Aromatoleum aromaticum EbN1: one gene and its partners. The protein of the gene in region 2 interacts with the protein of the main gene of each other region in a pairwise test. Links are inferred from orthologs where the notes say so. Each region holds a gene or a part of one and is shown on either strand. Other genes may lie near its edges.

Region 1 (4,661 bases), 3.9 Mb from region 2 along the record:
GTCGGGTGAGCGTGGCAGATGCGCGCCAGGTCTTCCGCGGCGCCGCCGAACTCCATCGCGACGACGGCCTCGGAGATCAGCTCCGACGCATTGGCACCGATGATATGCACGCCGAGGATGCGATCGGTGTCGGCGTCGGCGAGCATCTTGACGAAGCCGGTCGGATCGCCGGAACCCAGCGCGCGCCCGTTCGCCATGAACGGAATCTTGCCGGCACGGTAGGCAACGCCTTCGGCTTTGAGCTGCTGCTCGCTCTTGCCGACCCAGGCGATCTCGGGCGACGTGTAGATGACGCCGGGGACGGTGTCCAGATTCGCGTGGCCGGCTTGGCCCGCGATGATCTCGGCGACCATGACCGCCTCTTCCATCGCCTTGTGGGCGAGCATCGGGCCGCGCACGACGTCGCCGACAGCGTAGACGTTCGGCAGGTTCGTGCGGCAGTGCCCGTCGACGACGATCTGGCCCCGATCGCTGACGTCCAGCCCGACCGTGCTCGCGTTCAGGCCCTCGGTGTTCGGAACGCGGCCGACCGAGACGATCAGCCGCTCGCATTCGAGCCTCGCTTCCTTGCCGTCCTTGCCGGTGTAGGCGAGCGACACGCCGTCCGCGCCGACCTTGGTCTCGCCGATCGTCACGCCAGTCCGGATATCCAGCCCCTGCTTGGTGAAGACTTTCAGCGCTTCCTTCGCGACGTCCATATCGGCGAAAGGCATGAAGTCCGGCAGCGCTTCGAGGACCGTCACTTCCGCGCCGAGGCGGCGCCACACCGAGCCCATCTCGAGGCCGATGACACCTGCGCCGATCACACCGAGCTTCTTCGGCACCGAATCGAAATCGAGCGCGCCGACGTTGTCGCAGACGATCCTGTTGTCGACCGGGATGCCCGGCAAGTGACGGGGCTTCGAGCCGGTCGCGATGATGACGTGCCTGGCTTCAACGGTTTCTGCGCCGACCCTGACGACATATCCTGCCGGCCCGTTGCCTTCGAAGCTGCCGTGCCCGGCGAGGAAAGTGACCTTGTTCTTCTTGAACAGGCCTTTGATGCCGCTGGTGAGCTGGTCGACGACCTTGTTCTTGCGGCCGATCATCACCGGCACGTCGATGCTCACCTTGCCCTCGAGCCTGATGCCCTGGGTCGGAAACGCATGCTCGGCTTCCTCGAACAGGTGCGAGGTGTGCAGCAGCGCTTTCGACGGGATGCAGCCGACGTTCAGGCAGGTGCCGCCGAGGCGCGGCTCGCCTTTCGGATCGGCATAAGGGTTGGACTCCGCGCACGCGGTCTTGAAGCCCAGTTGTGCAGCGCGGATCGCTGCGACGTATCCGCCCGGTCCGCCACCGATGACGAGGACGTCGAATTGCTTGTCAGCCATTATTCACTCCGGAAAAAGGGAACAGCGTGGCCCGCCGGCACGATGAAGCTGCCGTGCCGGTGCGCCACACAGCCGGTCGATCAGACGTCGAGGATCAGGCGCGCCGGATCTTCCAGCGCTTCCTTCATCGCCACCAGGCCGAGCACCGCTTCGCGGCCGTCGATGATGCGGTGGTCGTAGGACAGCGCCAGGTAGTTGATCGGGCGGATGACGATCTGGCCGTTCTCGACGACCGGACGGTCCTTGGTGGCGTGGATGCCGAGGATCGCGGACTGCGGCGGGTTGATGATCGGCGTCGACAGCATCGAGCCGAACACCCCGCCGTTCGAGATCGAGAACGTGCCGCCGGTGAGCTCTTCGAGCGACAGCTTGCCGTCCTTCGCCTTCTGGCCGTACTCGGCGATCTTCTTCTCGATGTCGGCGATCGACATCTGGTCGGCGTCACGAATGATCGGCACGACGAGACCGCGGGGGCTGCCGACGGCGATGCCGATGTCGATGTAGCCGTGATAGACGATGTCGTTGCCATCGACCGACGCGTTGATGATCGGATATTTCTTCAGCGCGGCGACCGCGGCCTTGACGAAGAAACCCATGAAGCCCAGGCGCACGCCGTGCGCCTTCTCGAACTTCTCGCCGTACTGCTTGCGCAGCGCCATCACCGGCGCCATGTTGACTTCGTTGAACGTCGTCAGGATCGCGTTTTCGTTCTTCGACTGGATCAGGCGCTCGGCGATGCGCGCGCGCAGGCGCGTCATCGGTACGCGCTCTTCGGCCCGATCGCCACCTCGAACTGCCGCCGCGACCGGCGCAGCAGCGCGCGGCTGGGCGGCAACCGCGTCTTCCTTCGTGACGCGACCGCCGCGGCCGGTGCCGGAAACGTCGCCGGCAGCGACGCCCTTCTCCTCGAGGATCTTGCGTGCAGCGGGGCTCGGCGCTCCGCCGGTTGTCGCCGCCGCCACTGCCGGGGCCGGCGCGGCCACGGCCTGGACCGCCTCGGCGGGCTTGGCCCCGGCCGGCGCTTTCGCTTCGGTGTCGATCTGGGCGATCAGGTCGCCGCTGGTCACGTTCTCGCCGTCGGCCTTGACGATCTTCACCAGCACGCCATCGGCCGGTGCCGGGGTTTCCAGCACGACCTTGTCGGTTTCGATATCGATGAGGTTCTCGTCGCGCGACACCGCGTCGCCTTCCTTCTTGTGCCACGATACCAGCGTGGCTTCGGATACGGATTCCGACAGTTGCGGCACTTTCACTTCAATCAGCATGAATTTCTCTCCCCGTGTTGTCCGGTATTGTTCGGCGTTATGAGTTGAATCAGTCCTGAAGCGGGCCGAAGGCGTTCTCGATGACCGCTTTTTGCTGCGCGTTGTGCTTCGCGTAGTAGCCGACCGCAGGCGATGCGGCTGCCGGACGCGACACCAGCAGAAGCTTGCGCTTCGATCCGAGCACATTCACGAGGTGCTGGCGCGATGCGAGCCAGTACCAGGCGCCCTGGTTGCGCGGCTCCTCCTGTGCCCACACGACTTCCCGGGCATTCGGGAACTGATCGACGGCGGCGCCGAAGGCAGCGGCCGGGAACGGATAGAGCTGCTCGATCCGCACCAGCGCGGTGTCCTTGATGTTGTTCTCGCGTCGATAGGCGAGCAGCTCGTAGTAGAGCTTGCCCTGGCACAGCACCACCCGCTTGACCTTCTTCGGGTCGAGCGCCTCCGTTTCGCCGATGACGGTGCGGAATTTCCCGTCTTCCAGTTCGGCCAGCGTCGAAGTGGCTTCCTTGTGGCGCAGCAGCGACTTCGGCGTGATGATCACCAGCGGCTTCCTGACCTTGCGCAGCATCTGCCGGCGCAGCAGGTGGAAGATCTGCGCAGGGGTCGTTGGCACGCAGATCTGCCAGTTGTTCTCGGCGGCGTTGTTCATGAAGCGCTCGATCCGGGCCGACGAGTGCTCCGGACCCTGGCCTTCGTAGCCGTGCGGCAGCATCAGCGTCAGCCCGCACAGGCGGCCCCACTTCGCTTCGCCGGAGCAGATGAACTGGTCGAGCACGACCTGGGCGCCGTTGACGAAGTCGCCGAACTGGGCTTCCCAGACGACAAGCTCGTTCGGCTCGGCGGTCGCGTAGCCGTACTCGAACGCGAGGACCGCCTCTTCCGACAGCACCGAATCGAAGATCTGCAGCGCGGCCTGGCCGTCCTGGATATGCTTCAGCGGCACGTAGGTGCCCTGGTCCCAGCGCTCGCGCTTCTGGTCGTGCAGCACTGCGTGGCGGTGGAAGAACGTGCCGCGGCCGACGTCCTCGCCGGAGATGCGCACGCCGAACCCTTGCGCGAGCAGGCTCGCGTAGGCGAGGTTCTCGCCCATCCCCCAGTCGAGTGGCAGATCGCCCTGGCCCATCGCGATGCGGTCTTCGAGGATCTTCCTGACCCGCGGGTGCACGTTGAAGCCTTCGGGCAGCGTCGTCAGGCGCTCGGACAGGCGCTTGAGTTCGGTCAGCGGGATGGCGGTCTCGCCTTCATCGGTGTAGGACTGGCCGATGTAGGGCGTCCAGTCGACGGCGTACTGGCGGTTATGGCCGGACAGCACCGGGTTGTACAGCAACTGCCCCTTGTCCAGGTGTTCGCGGAAGTCCTTGATCATCTTTTCCGGCTCGCCAGGCGCGCATGTCCCTTCGGTCACCAGCCGGTCGGCATACAGCTTGCGCGTGCCGGGGTGGCTGGCGATCTTGCGGTACATCAGCGGCTGCGTGACCATCGGCTCGTCCTGCTCGTTGTGGCCGAGCTTGCGGTAGCAGACGATATCGACGACGACGTCCTTCTTGAACTCCTGGCGGAACTCGACAGCCAACGCGGTCGCGAACGCGACCGCTTCAGGGTCGTCGCCATTGACGTGGAAGATCGGCGCTTCGACCATCTTGAAGATGTCGGTGCAGTAGAGCGACGAGCGGTAGTCGCGCGGATCGGATGTCGTGAAGCCGATCTGGTTGTTCACGACGATATGCACCGTGCCGCCGGTGCCATAGCCGCGCGTCTGCGAGAAGTTCAGCATCTCCTGGTTCACGCCCTGCCCCGCCACCGCGGCGTCACCGTGGATCAGCACCGCGATCACCTGGCTCTTGGCCTCGTCCTTGCGGCGCAGCTGGCGCGCATACACCGAGCCCTCGACGACAGGATTGATGATCTCGAGGTGCGACGGGTTGAACGACAGCGTCAGATGCACCGGGCCGCCCGGGCTCATGACGTCGGACGAGAAGCCGAGGTGATACTTGACGTCGCCCGCGGTGAGATCGGCCGCGGC
Region 2 (4,621 bases):
GGCGACGATGGACGTGCCCTCGACCGCCGCCGGCGTCGTGCGCGAAGTGCTGGTGCAGGTTGGCGACCGCGTGGCCGAAGGCAAGGTGCTGATCAAGGTCGAGGCAGCCGGCGCCGAAAACACCGCTGCACCGGAAGCCGCCGGCAACGCGGCGGCGCAGGCGACCCCTGCGAGTTCCGGCGCGGCGTTGGAACAGTCGGAAGCGTCCGCCCCCTCGGCCGCCTCCGCCGCAACTGCGTCGGCCCCGACCCCAACCCCGACCTCCGCCCCCGCCGCAACCGGAGGCAGCACCGAAGTGAGAGTCCCGGACATCGGCGACTTCTCGGACGTCCCGGTGATCGAGCTGTTCGTCAAGGTCGGCGACACGATCAAGGTCGAGGACTCGATCGCGACGCTCGAATCGGACAAGGCGACGATGGATGTGCCGTCATCGGCCGCCGGCGTTGTCAGGGAAGTGAAAATAAAAGTCGGCGACCGGGTTTCCGAAGGCGCAGTGCTGATCGTCGTTGACAGCGCCGCTGGTGCGGCTACCGCCCCCGCTCCCGCTGCAACGCCCGCTACCGCCCGCATCGCAGCCGCCGACGCGACGCCCGCCGATGCGCCCGAGGCGTTCGAGCAGTCGAAGCTGTCCGCCCCTGCGGCGGGCCAGGCCGGCGCCCCGTCCGCAGTGGCCCTCGGCGGCAGGGTGCATGCGAGCCCGTCCGTGCGTGCCTACGGTCGCGAACTCGGCGTCGATCTCGCCCAGGTCCGCGCGACCGGACCGAAAGGCCGCGTTGTTCGGGAGGATGTCACCGCGTTCGTCAAAGGTGCGATGCAGACCGGCATCGTCCCGGGCAAGGCGGCTGCGGCCGGCGCGGGCGTGAGTCTTGGCGGCGGGCTCGATCTGCTGCCGTGGCCGAAAGTAGATTTCTCGAAGTTCGGCGAGATTGAAACCAAGCCGCTGTCGCGGATCAAGAAGATCTCCGGCCAGAACCTCGCGCGCAACTGGGTGATGATCCCGGCGGTCACGTACCACGAGGACGCCGACATCACCGACCTCGAAGCTTTCCGCGTCGCGATCAACAAGGAAAACGAGAAGTCCGGCAAGAAGCTGACGATGCTCGCGTTCATCATCAAGGCTTCGGTGCGCGCGCTGCAGCAGTTCCCGGAGTTCAACACCTCGCTCGACGCGAGCGGTGGTGAAATGAGCCTGGTCTACAAGAAGTACTTCAACATCGCGTTCGCCGCCGACACGCCGAACGGGCTCGTCGTGCCGGTCATCAAGAACGCCGACCGAAAGAGCGTGTTCGAGATCGCCGCCGAATCGGGCGAACTCGCGAAGAAGGCACGCGACGGCAAACTCGGTCCGGCCGACATGTCCGGCGCGTGCTTCACGATCTCTAGCCTCGGCGGCATCGGTGGCACCTACTTCGCGCCGATCGTGAACGCGCCCGAAGTCGCGATCCTCGGTGTCAACAAGTCGGCCATGAAGCCGATATGGGACGGCAAGCAGTTCGTGCCGCGTCTAACCTTGCCGATGTCGCTGACTGCCGATCATCGGGTCATCGACGGGGCGCTCGCGACGCGCTTCAACGTCTATCTCGCCCAACTCTTGTCCGACTTCCGTCGGGTCATGCTGTAAGGAGGCCGTGACATGAGCCAGATCGTTGAAGTGAAAGTCCCGGACATCGGGGATTTCTCCGACGTCCCCGTCATCGAGCTGTTCGTGAAGCCGGGCGACTCGATCAAGGTCGATGAGTCGATCTGCACGCTGGAATCCGACAAGGCGACGATGGATGTGCCGTCGTCGGCCGAGGGCGTCATCCGTGAAGTCCTCGTCAAGGTCGGCGACCGCGTCGGCGAAGGCGCGGTGCTGCTGAAAGTCGAGCCGCAGGGCGCAGGGGCCGCACCGGCGGGGGCCGGCGAGGCGAAGCCCGTTCCGGCCGCTGCAGCGCCTGCGGCGTCCCCATCCCCCTCAGCGGCGGCACCGGCGCAGACTGCCGCGAAATCGGGTGCCTACGCGGGCTCCGTCGACCTCGAGTGCGACATGCTCGTACTCGGCGCCGGCCCCGGCGGCTACTCAGCAGCGTTCCGCGCGGCCGACCTCGGCCTCAAGACGGTCATCGTCGAGCGCTACGCCACGCTCGGCGGCGTGTGCCTGAACGTCGGTTGCATTCCGTCGAAAGCGCTGCTGCACGTCGCCCAGGTCATGGACGAAGCCGAGCACATGGCCGTGGCCGGCATCAAGTTCGCGAAGCCCGAAGTCGACCTCGACGCGCTGCGCGCGCACAAGGACAAGGTCGTCGGCAAGCTCACCGCCGGCCTCGCCGGCATGGCCAAAGGCCGCAAGGTCGAGGTCGTGCGCGGCCTCGGCACTTTCCTCGACGCGAACCATCTCGAAGTCGAGCTGAGCTCCGGCAGCGGTCAGGACAAGACCGGCGAGAAGAAAGTCGTGCGCTTCAAGCAATGCATCATCGCCGCCGGCTCGGCCGCGGTGCATCTGCCGTTCATCCCGAAGGATCCGCGCATCGTCGACTCGACCGGCGCGCTCGAGCTGCGCACTTCCGACGGCAAGGCGCCCGCGAAGATGCTCGTCATCGGCGGCGGCATCATCGGCCTCGAGATGGCGACTGTCTATTCGACGCTCGGTACCCGCGTCGATGTCGTCGAGATGCTCGACGCGCTGATGCAGGGCCCGGACCGCGACGCGGTCAAGGTGTGGGAGAAGCAGAATGCGCAGCGCTTCGACAACATCATGCTGAAGACGAAGACCGTCGCCGTCGAGGCGAAGGACGACGGCCTGTGGGTGACGTTCGAAGGCGAAAAGGCTCCGCAGGGCCCGCAGCGCTACGACATGATCCTGCAGGCGGCCGGCCGCAGCCCGAACGGCAAGAAGATCGGCGCCGACAGGGCAGGGGTGGTCGTCACCGACCGCGGCTTCATCGAAGTCGATGCGCAGATGCGCACGAACGTGCCGCACATCTTCGCGATCGGCGACGTCAATGGCAACCCGATGCTCGCACACAAGGCGGTGCACGAGGGGCACGTCGCGGCCGAAGTCGCCGCCGGCGAGACACAAGGCAAGTCGGAGCTCGCCCGGTCGGCGTTCGACGCGACCGTGATCCCAAGCGTCGCCTACACGCACCCGGAAGTCGCGTGGGTCGGATTCACCGAAGAGCAGGCGAAGAAGGAAGGCCGCAAGGTCGAGACCGCCAAGTTCCCGTGGGCAGCTTCGGGACGCGCGATCGCGAACGGCGCCGACTACGGCTTCACGAAGCTCATCTTCGACGCCGAAACGCATCGCATCATCGGCGGCGCGATCGTCGGCCCGTCTGCAGGCGACATGATCGGCGAAGTGTGCCTCGCGATCGAGATGGGCGCGGACGCGGTCGACATCGGCAGGACGATCCATCCGCACCCGACCTTGGGCGAGACCATCGGCCTCGCCGGCGAAGTCGCGCACGGTAGCTGCACCGACATCCCGCCGATGCGCAAAAAATAGGCTCGACCGCTTCACGGAGCAAGCACGGGGCGCTGCGGCGCCCCTGTTTCATCCGGCCTCGGCCATCGAAAAAAGGCCGGGGCAGCGGCCGACTGCAGGATGCTTTTCCCCGCCTTCAGGCGGTCGCTGTTGCTGCTTCCGAAAACGATTGCGCCAGCGTATCGACTGCTTCCTGTCGCGCATCGTCCGCCTGCCCAGCGCCGAAAAGTTCCGACCATTCCTGATGGGCACGCGCCCGCAGCAAGGGCTCCGGGATCGGCCCTTCGCGCCATTGCCGCAGTTGCGGGTCGACCAGCCGGATCGGCGCCATCGCGGCGTGGCCGCGGGTTTCGAGCGCGTCGATGAGGCGCAGCTGGCGCAAGGCGAGCAGCCTCAGGATCGCGTCGTCTACGCTGAGCTCGCGCTGCCCGCGCAGTTTCTCGACCACGCGGTCGCCGAACTGCCGCACCGCCTGCCAGCCTCCGCCGGCGAGCGCTCCGAGCGCAGCAGCGGTGCCGAGCGTCAGTCCGCCGAGCATCAGGTCGATGCCGACTCCGGCGGCCGCTCCCGCCGCCGCGCCGGTGCCGAGCCGCACGCCCATCGCACGGAAGGTCTCCGGGTTGAAGAGATCGTTCTCCCAGCGCCCGTCAAGCAGCGGCAGATCGCCCGCATCGACATCGTCCGAGCGGAACCGGTAGAGCGCGAGCAACGCGTCGACGCAAGCCTGCTCGCGCCGCCGCACATGCTCGTGCAGCGTCACGACCGCGTGCTCGATCGCCTGCGCTTCAGTCGCGACGGCGACCCGCGCCGCGGCGACGTCGACCAGCAGTTCGGCAACGAGACTCAGCGCAGCGTCATGCCGGGTCCGCGCCTCGCGCTCACGGCACGCGACGAGGCGTTCGAGCGCCGGACGATGGACGTCGACGAGCGTCGCGAGCTTCTCGTACAGGCGCCGCTCGCCGTCGCGCTCCGGCGCGACCGTATCGAAGCGCACGATCGCATGCAGTCCGAGCCGCGCGAGCGCCTCGCGCCACGACGATTCGTTGGCGGCCGAATCGCGCACGAAGTTCAGCACCGGCAGCAGCGGGATCGCGCAGCTGCCGAGGATCGTCAGCTCGTCGCGGTGCTTCGCGAGGACCGGATCGCGCACGTCGACGACAT
Region 3 (4,643 bases), 2.5 Mb from region 2 along the record:
TGCCGTTCGTCACGACGGCGACGAGATTGCCACGTGACGTCAGTTCGCGCGCCTGTCCCGGGTCCGCGACGATCGCGTCGCACGCCGCGGCCACGCCCGGCGAGTAGGCGAGCGCGAGGTCACGCTGGTTCGTCAGGCTCTTGGTGGGAACAACTGAAATTTTTCCGCGGGTCGGCGAACGATGATAATCCAGTGCCGCGGTGATGAAATCCTGATCCATTGCGCTCCCTCTCGTGCTAATTGGGTTGTCTTTGTTTATGAACGTGCGGAAAAAGCTCTGCGCTCGCACCGGCGCCTCGCCAATCAATGAGGAATGTCCGCAACGATGTGGCTTGTTCTGATCGAATGGCCGGCATTGAACCGGGCATCGCAGCGGATCGGGCTCGGCGCCCGCATGACGGCGGCTTCATGCGACAGCCGCTGACGCCACCTTTGACGAGGCGAAAGTTTAGCGCAGCCGCCCAGCCTTGGGCAGAGGGATGTCAGGGCAAACCGGCATGGCGGCGCGCGCCATCTTCTGGCTTGGTGTTCCGGCGCGGCGTCGGCGTACATCGACACGTAACCGTGGACATTTTTTGGCACAATCGCGTGGCAGCCCAACCAGGAAAACCAAGATGCGACGCGTGGTGTTCAATCAGAAAGGCGGAGTCGGCAAGTCGACCATTACCTGCAACCTCGCGGCGATCAGCGCCCACGAGGGCAGGCGTACGCTGGTCGTCGACCTCGACCCGCAAGGCAACTCGACCCAGTATCTGCTCGGCCGCTCCAGCGGAGAGGTCGACACGACGCTGGCGGATTTCTTCGACCAGACGCTCAACTTCAAGCTGAACCCGAAAAAGACGAGCGAGTTCATCGTCCCGAGTCCTTTCGAAGGGCTCGACGTGATGCCTTCGCACCCTGGGCTCGAAGATCTGCAGGGCAAGCTCGAGTCCCGCTACAAGATCTACAAGCTGCGCGATGCGCTCGAGGAGTTGGCCGGCCGCTACGACTGCATCTACATCGACACGCCGCCGGCGCTCAATTTCTACACCCGCTCCGCGCTGATCGCCGCGGAGGGCTGCCTGATTCCGTTCGACTGCGACGAGTTTTCCCGCCGCGCGCTGTACTCGCTGTTGGAAAACGTGCAGGAAATCCGCAGCGACCACAATCGCGACCTGCAGGTCGAAGGAATCGTCGTCAACCAGTTCCAGGCCCGTGCCGCACTGCCGCAAAAAGTCGTCCAGGAACTGATCGACGAAGGCCTGTCGGTGCTGACGCCCTATTTGTCCGCGTCCGTGAAGATCAAGGAATCCCACGAGCAGGCGCGGCCGATGATCCATCTCGACGCGAAGCACAAGCTCACGCAGGAGTACGTTGCGCTGCACGACTCGCTGGCGCGCAAATACGGCGTCTGACGACGGCGCGGCCCGCCGGCATCGCGCGCGACCGAAGTCACGCGGGATCGAGCTTCGCGACCGCGAGCATCAGCCACTTGACGCCGGCGGCGCCGAAGTTGATCTGGAGTCGGGCGTCCGAGCCGCTGCCTTCGGCGGCGACGATCACGCCCTGGCCGAACTTGGCGTGGGTGACCAGCTGACCCACACGCAAGCCGCCCAGATCGCGGCTGCGCGAAACCGGTTGTTCCGGCGCCTTCGCCACCACGCCGCCGCGCGACGGCTGATAGTAGCCGCCGAACCCGCTGCGCACCGCGCTCGTGCGCGGATTCGGCGGTGACAGCCACTTCGTGAGTTCCTCCGGAATTTCCTCGAGAAAGCGCGAACGCAGGTTGTAGCGCGTCTGCCCGTGCAGCATGCGACTCTGCGCGAACGACAGGTAAAGCCGCTGGCGTGCCCGCGTCACCGCTACATACATCAGCCGCCGCTCCTCCTCCAGCCCTTCCGTCTCCATGATGCTGTTCTCGTGCGGAAACAGCCCTTCCTCGAGGCCCGACAGGAAAACCGCATCGAATTCCAGCCCTTTCGATGAATGCACCGTCATCAACTGCACCGCGTCGCTGCCGGCATCGGCCTGGTGCTCCCCGGCCTCGAGCGATGCGTGCGCAAGAAAGTCGGCGAGCAGCGCATGCGCCATGTCCTGCGCATCGGCCTGCACGCCTGCTTCGGCAACGAAATTCGCTGCTGCATTGATCAGTTCATCGAGGTTTTCGAGCCGCTCCTGGCCTTCCTTCTCGTTGCGGAAATGATTGCGCAAGCCCGACACATCGAGCACATGGTCGACGAGTTCCGGCAGCGGCAGCTTTGCGGTGTCGCGCCGCAGGTCTTCGACCAGGCGCACGAACTGGGCCAGCACGGTGCCCGGCTTCCCCGCCACATGCGGCACTGCCGCGTACAGGCTGCTGTTCCATGTGCGCGCCGCATCCTGCAGCGCCTCGATCGAACGGGCGCCAATGCCGCGCGTCGGAAAATTGACGACGCGGCTGAACGCGGTGTCGTCGTCCGGATTGGCGATCAGGCGCAGGTACGCGAGCGCATGCTTGATTTCCTGCCGCTCGAAGAAACGCAGGCCGCCGTAGACGCGGTAGGAAATGCCGCTGGAAAAGAGCTGGTGCTCCAGGACGCGCGACTGCGCGTTCGAGCGATACAGCAGCGCGATGCCGGAACGGCTCATGCCGTCGCGCACCAGCGACTGGATTTCGTCGACGATCCAGCGCGCCTCGTCCAGGTCGCCGCAGGCCTCGAACACGCGGATCGGCTCGCCGGCGCCGCGTTCGGTCCACAGATTCTTGCCGAGACGGCCGGCGTTATGCCGGATGATCGCGTTCGCGGCATCGAGGATGTTGCCGTGCGAACGGTAATTCTGCTCGAGGCGGATAACGTTGGCGACGTGAAACTCGCGCTCGAAATCGCGCATGTTGCCGACGTCGGCGCCGCGGAAACGATAGATCGACTGGTCGTCGTCGCCGACGCAGAACAGCTTCGCTGCGCCGTCGCGACCCGTGTCGGCAAGCAGCTTCAGCCAGCGGTACTGGAGCCGATTCGTGTCCTGGAATTCGTCCACGAGGATGTGGCGGAAACGCTGCTGGTAATGCTTGCGGATCGGCTCATTGCGCTCCAGCAGCTCGTAAGTGCGCAACAGCAGCTCGGCAAAATCCACGACAGACTCGCGCTGGCACTGCGACTCGTACTCGATGTACAGCTCGACCCGGCGGCGCGTGTAATCGTCCCAAGCTTCGACGGCATGGGGACGCAGCCCGGCTTCTTTCTGGCCGTTGATGAAATGCTGCAGTTCGCGCGGCGGGAATTTCTCGTCGTCGACGTTCAGCGCCTTCAGGAGCCGCTTGATCGCGGCGAGCTGGTCGCCCGAATCGAGGATCTGGAACAGTTGGGGCAGGCCGGCGTCGCGGTGGTGAGCGCGCAACAAACGGTTGCAGAGTCCGTGAAACGTGCCGATCCACATGCCGCGCGCCGACCGGTTGAAGCTCAGCGGCAGCATCGCGGACAGGCGCGCGAGCAGTTCCTTTGCCGCCTTGTTCGTGAAAGTGACGGCCAGGACACCTTGCGGATCGACCTGCCCGGTCTGCACGAGCCACGCGATGCGCGTCGTCAGGACGCGGGTCTTGCCGGAACCGGCGCCGGCCAGGACCAGCGCGTGTTGCGGCGGCAAGGTAACGGCCTGGAGTTGTTCGGGATTGAGGTTGGCGAGCAGATCGGACATTCGGTTTTCTCTTGGGGCACAGCGAATTTTAACCGGGACGCGAGGGAAACTTCGGGCTCGCTCGGAATCGCGATCGCGACAACGTAAAAAATGGCACTGTTGCATCGGCACAACAACGACGTTGATTTGCCCCGGACGATCCTTTAGTTTGAAATTGTGCAACGCAGCATCCGTTTGCGTTTTATCAAGGAATTACCTCCTTGAGCGGCGCAGAATTCGCGAAATTTTTGTATGTTGCACCGCATTAACAGCGCCTCGAACGGTGGACTTACAAGGTCTGTCCCGGCGCAAAAGCCGACAAGGCCGACAAGCTCACAGGAGAACCAATCATGAAGACACCCAAGCTCTTGCCCTGGCATGCGCGCAAAGCCGGCATCCCGATCGAACGGGCCACCACCCTCTGGCATGAAGCGGTGCGCGAAGCCACCGTGGCGACCGGATGGGTCGGCAATGCCGAGTACTGGGGCGAAGCGATGAATGCCTTCCTCCGTCTGCTCGAAGAAGAAAAGGAGCACTTCTGCGCGCCGTGCGTCACCCCGTTCGTGCGCAGCCAGAATCGTCTCTGGCGTCTGCCGCTGACCGCGATGGAAGACCTCGTGTCGGCTGTCTCGGCCAGTTGGCAACGTTATTCGGCCATCGCCCGCAAGGCTGCGTAAGCACTCCGATCCGGTCCGGGCGGCAGCACGACCCCGGGACGCGTCCCGGGCGCCTCAAAGCCTCGAGGCATTCGCGTTTTCAAAGCATTTTCTGCCGGATTTCCCGCAATCCGGCGCGCAACCCGGGCAGCGCCGGCTTCGCGATATACTTGCGTGTTTTCCACGCACCCACGCCAGCCCCCCATGCAGGACAAATACACTCCCGCCGCAGTCGAAGCCACCGCCCAGCAGCACTGGGAAAGCACGCAGGCATTCAAAGTCGCCGAGGACGCCGGCAAGCCCAAGTATTACTGCCTGAGCATGTTCCCGTACCCGTCGGGGAAGCTGCACATG

What was found.
Region 1: the proteins of lpdA (region 2) and odhB interact in binary tests that used the Escherichia coli proteins (3 or more experiments, as listed by UniProt). The link is inferred for Aromatoleum aromaticum EbN1 from one-to-one orthologs.
Region 3: the proteins of lpdA (region 2) and EBN1_RS12370 interact in binary tests that used the Escherichia coli proteins (3 or more experiments, as listed by UniProt). The link is inferred for Aromatoleum aromaticum EbN1 from one-to-one orthologs.

Annotation. Positions count from the first base shown.
Region 1 is NC_006513.1:3,965,700-3,970,360, forward strand. The notes cover bases 544-3,505. They hold odhB (2-oxoglutarate dehydrogenase complex dihydrolipoyllysine-residue succinyltransferase), read right to left. Parts: upstream 2,636-3,505; coding sequence 1,451-2,635; downstream 544-1,450. Other genes in these bases: lpdA (dihydrolipoyl dehydrogenase), read right to left, coding at 544-1,370; EBN1_RS18940 (2-oxoglutarate dehydrogenase E1 component), read right to left, coding at 2,685-3,505. In the rest of the region: more of lpdA, read right to left, coding at 1-543; more of EBN1_RS18940, read right to left, coding at 3,506-4,661. UniProt on the Escherichia coli protein: E2 component of the 2-oxoglutarate dehydrogenase (OGDH) complex which catalyzes the second step in the conversion of 2-oxoglutarate to succinyl-CoA and CO(2).
Region 2 is NC_006513.1:70,346-74,966, forward strand. The notes cover bases 1,136-4,057. They hold lpdA (dihydrolipoyl dehydrogenase), read left to right. Parts: upstream 1,136-1,633; coding sequence 1,634-3,481; downstream 3,482-4,057. Other genes in these bases: aceF (dihydrolipoyllysine-residue acetyltransferase), read left to right, coding at 1,136-1,621; EBN1_RS00405 (DUF3482 domain-containing protein), read right to left, coding at 3,597-4,057. In the rest of the region: more of aceF, read left to right, coding at 1-1,135; more of EBN1_RS00405, read right to left, coding at 4,058-4,621. UniProt on the Escherichia coli protein: Lipoamide dehydrogenase is a component of the glycine cleavage system as well as of the alpha-ketoacid dehydrogenase complexes.
Region 3 is NC_006513.1:2,595,914-2,600,556, reverse strand. What follows is about bases 1,044-3,987. They hold EBN1_RS12370 (UvrD-helicase domain-containing protein), read right to left. Parts: upstream 3,655-3,987; coding sequence 1,432-3,654; downstream 1,044-1,431. Other genes in these bases: EBN1_RS12365 (hypothetical protein), read left to right, coding at 3,984-3,987; EBN1_RS12375 (ParA family protein), read left to right, coding at 1,044-1,394. Outside these bases: EBN1_RS12380 (NADP-dependent malic enzyme), read right to left, coding at 1-220; more of EBN1_RS12375, read left to right, coding at 615-1,043; more of EBN1_RS12365, read left to right, coding at 3,988-4,310; leuS (leucine--tRNA ligase), read left to right, coding at 4,494-4,643. UniProt on the Escherichia coli protein: A helicase with DNA-dependent ATPase activity. Unwinds DNA duplexes with 3'-5' polarity. Translocates on single-stranded DNA with 3'-5' polarity. Initiates unwinding more efficiently from a nicked substrate than double-stranded DNA.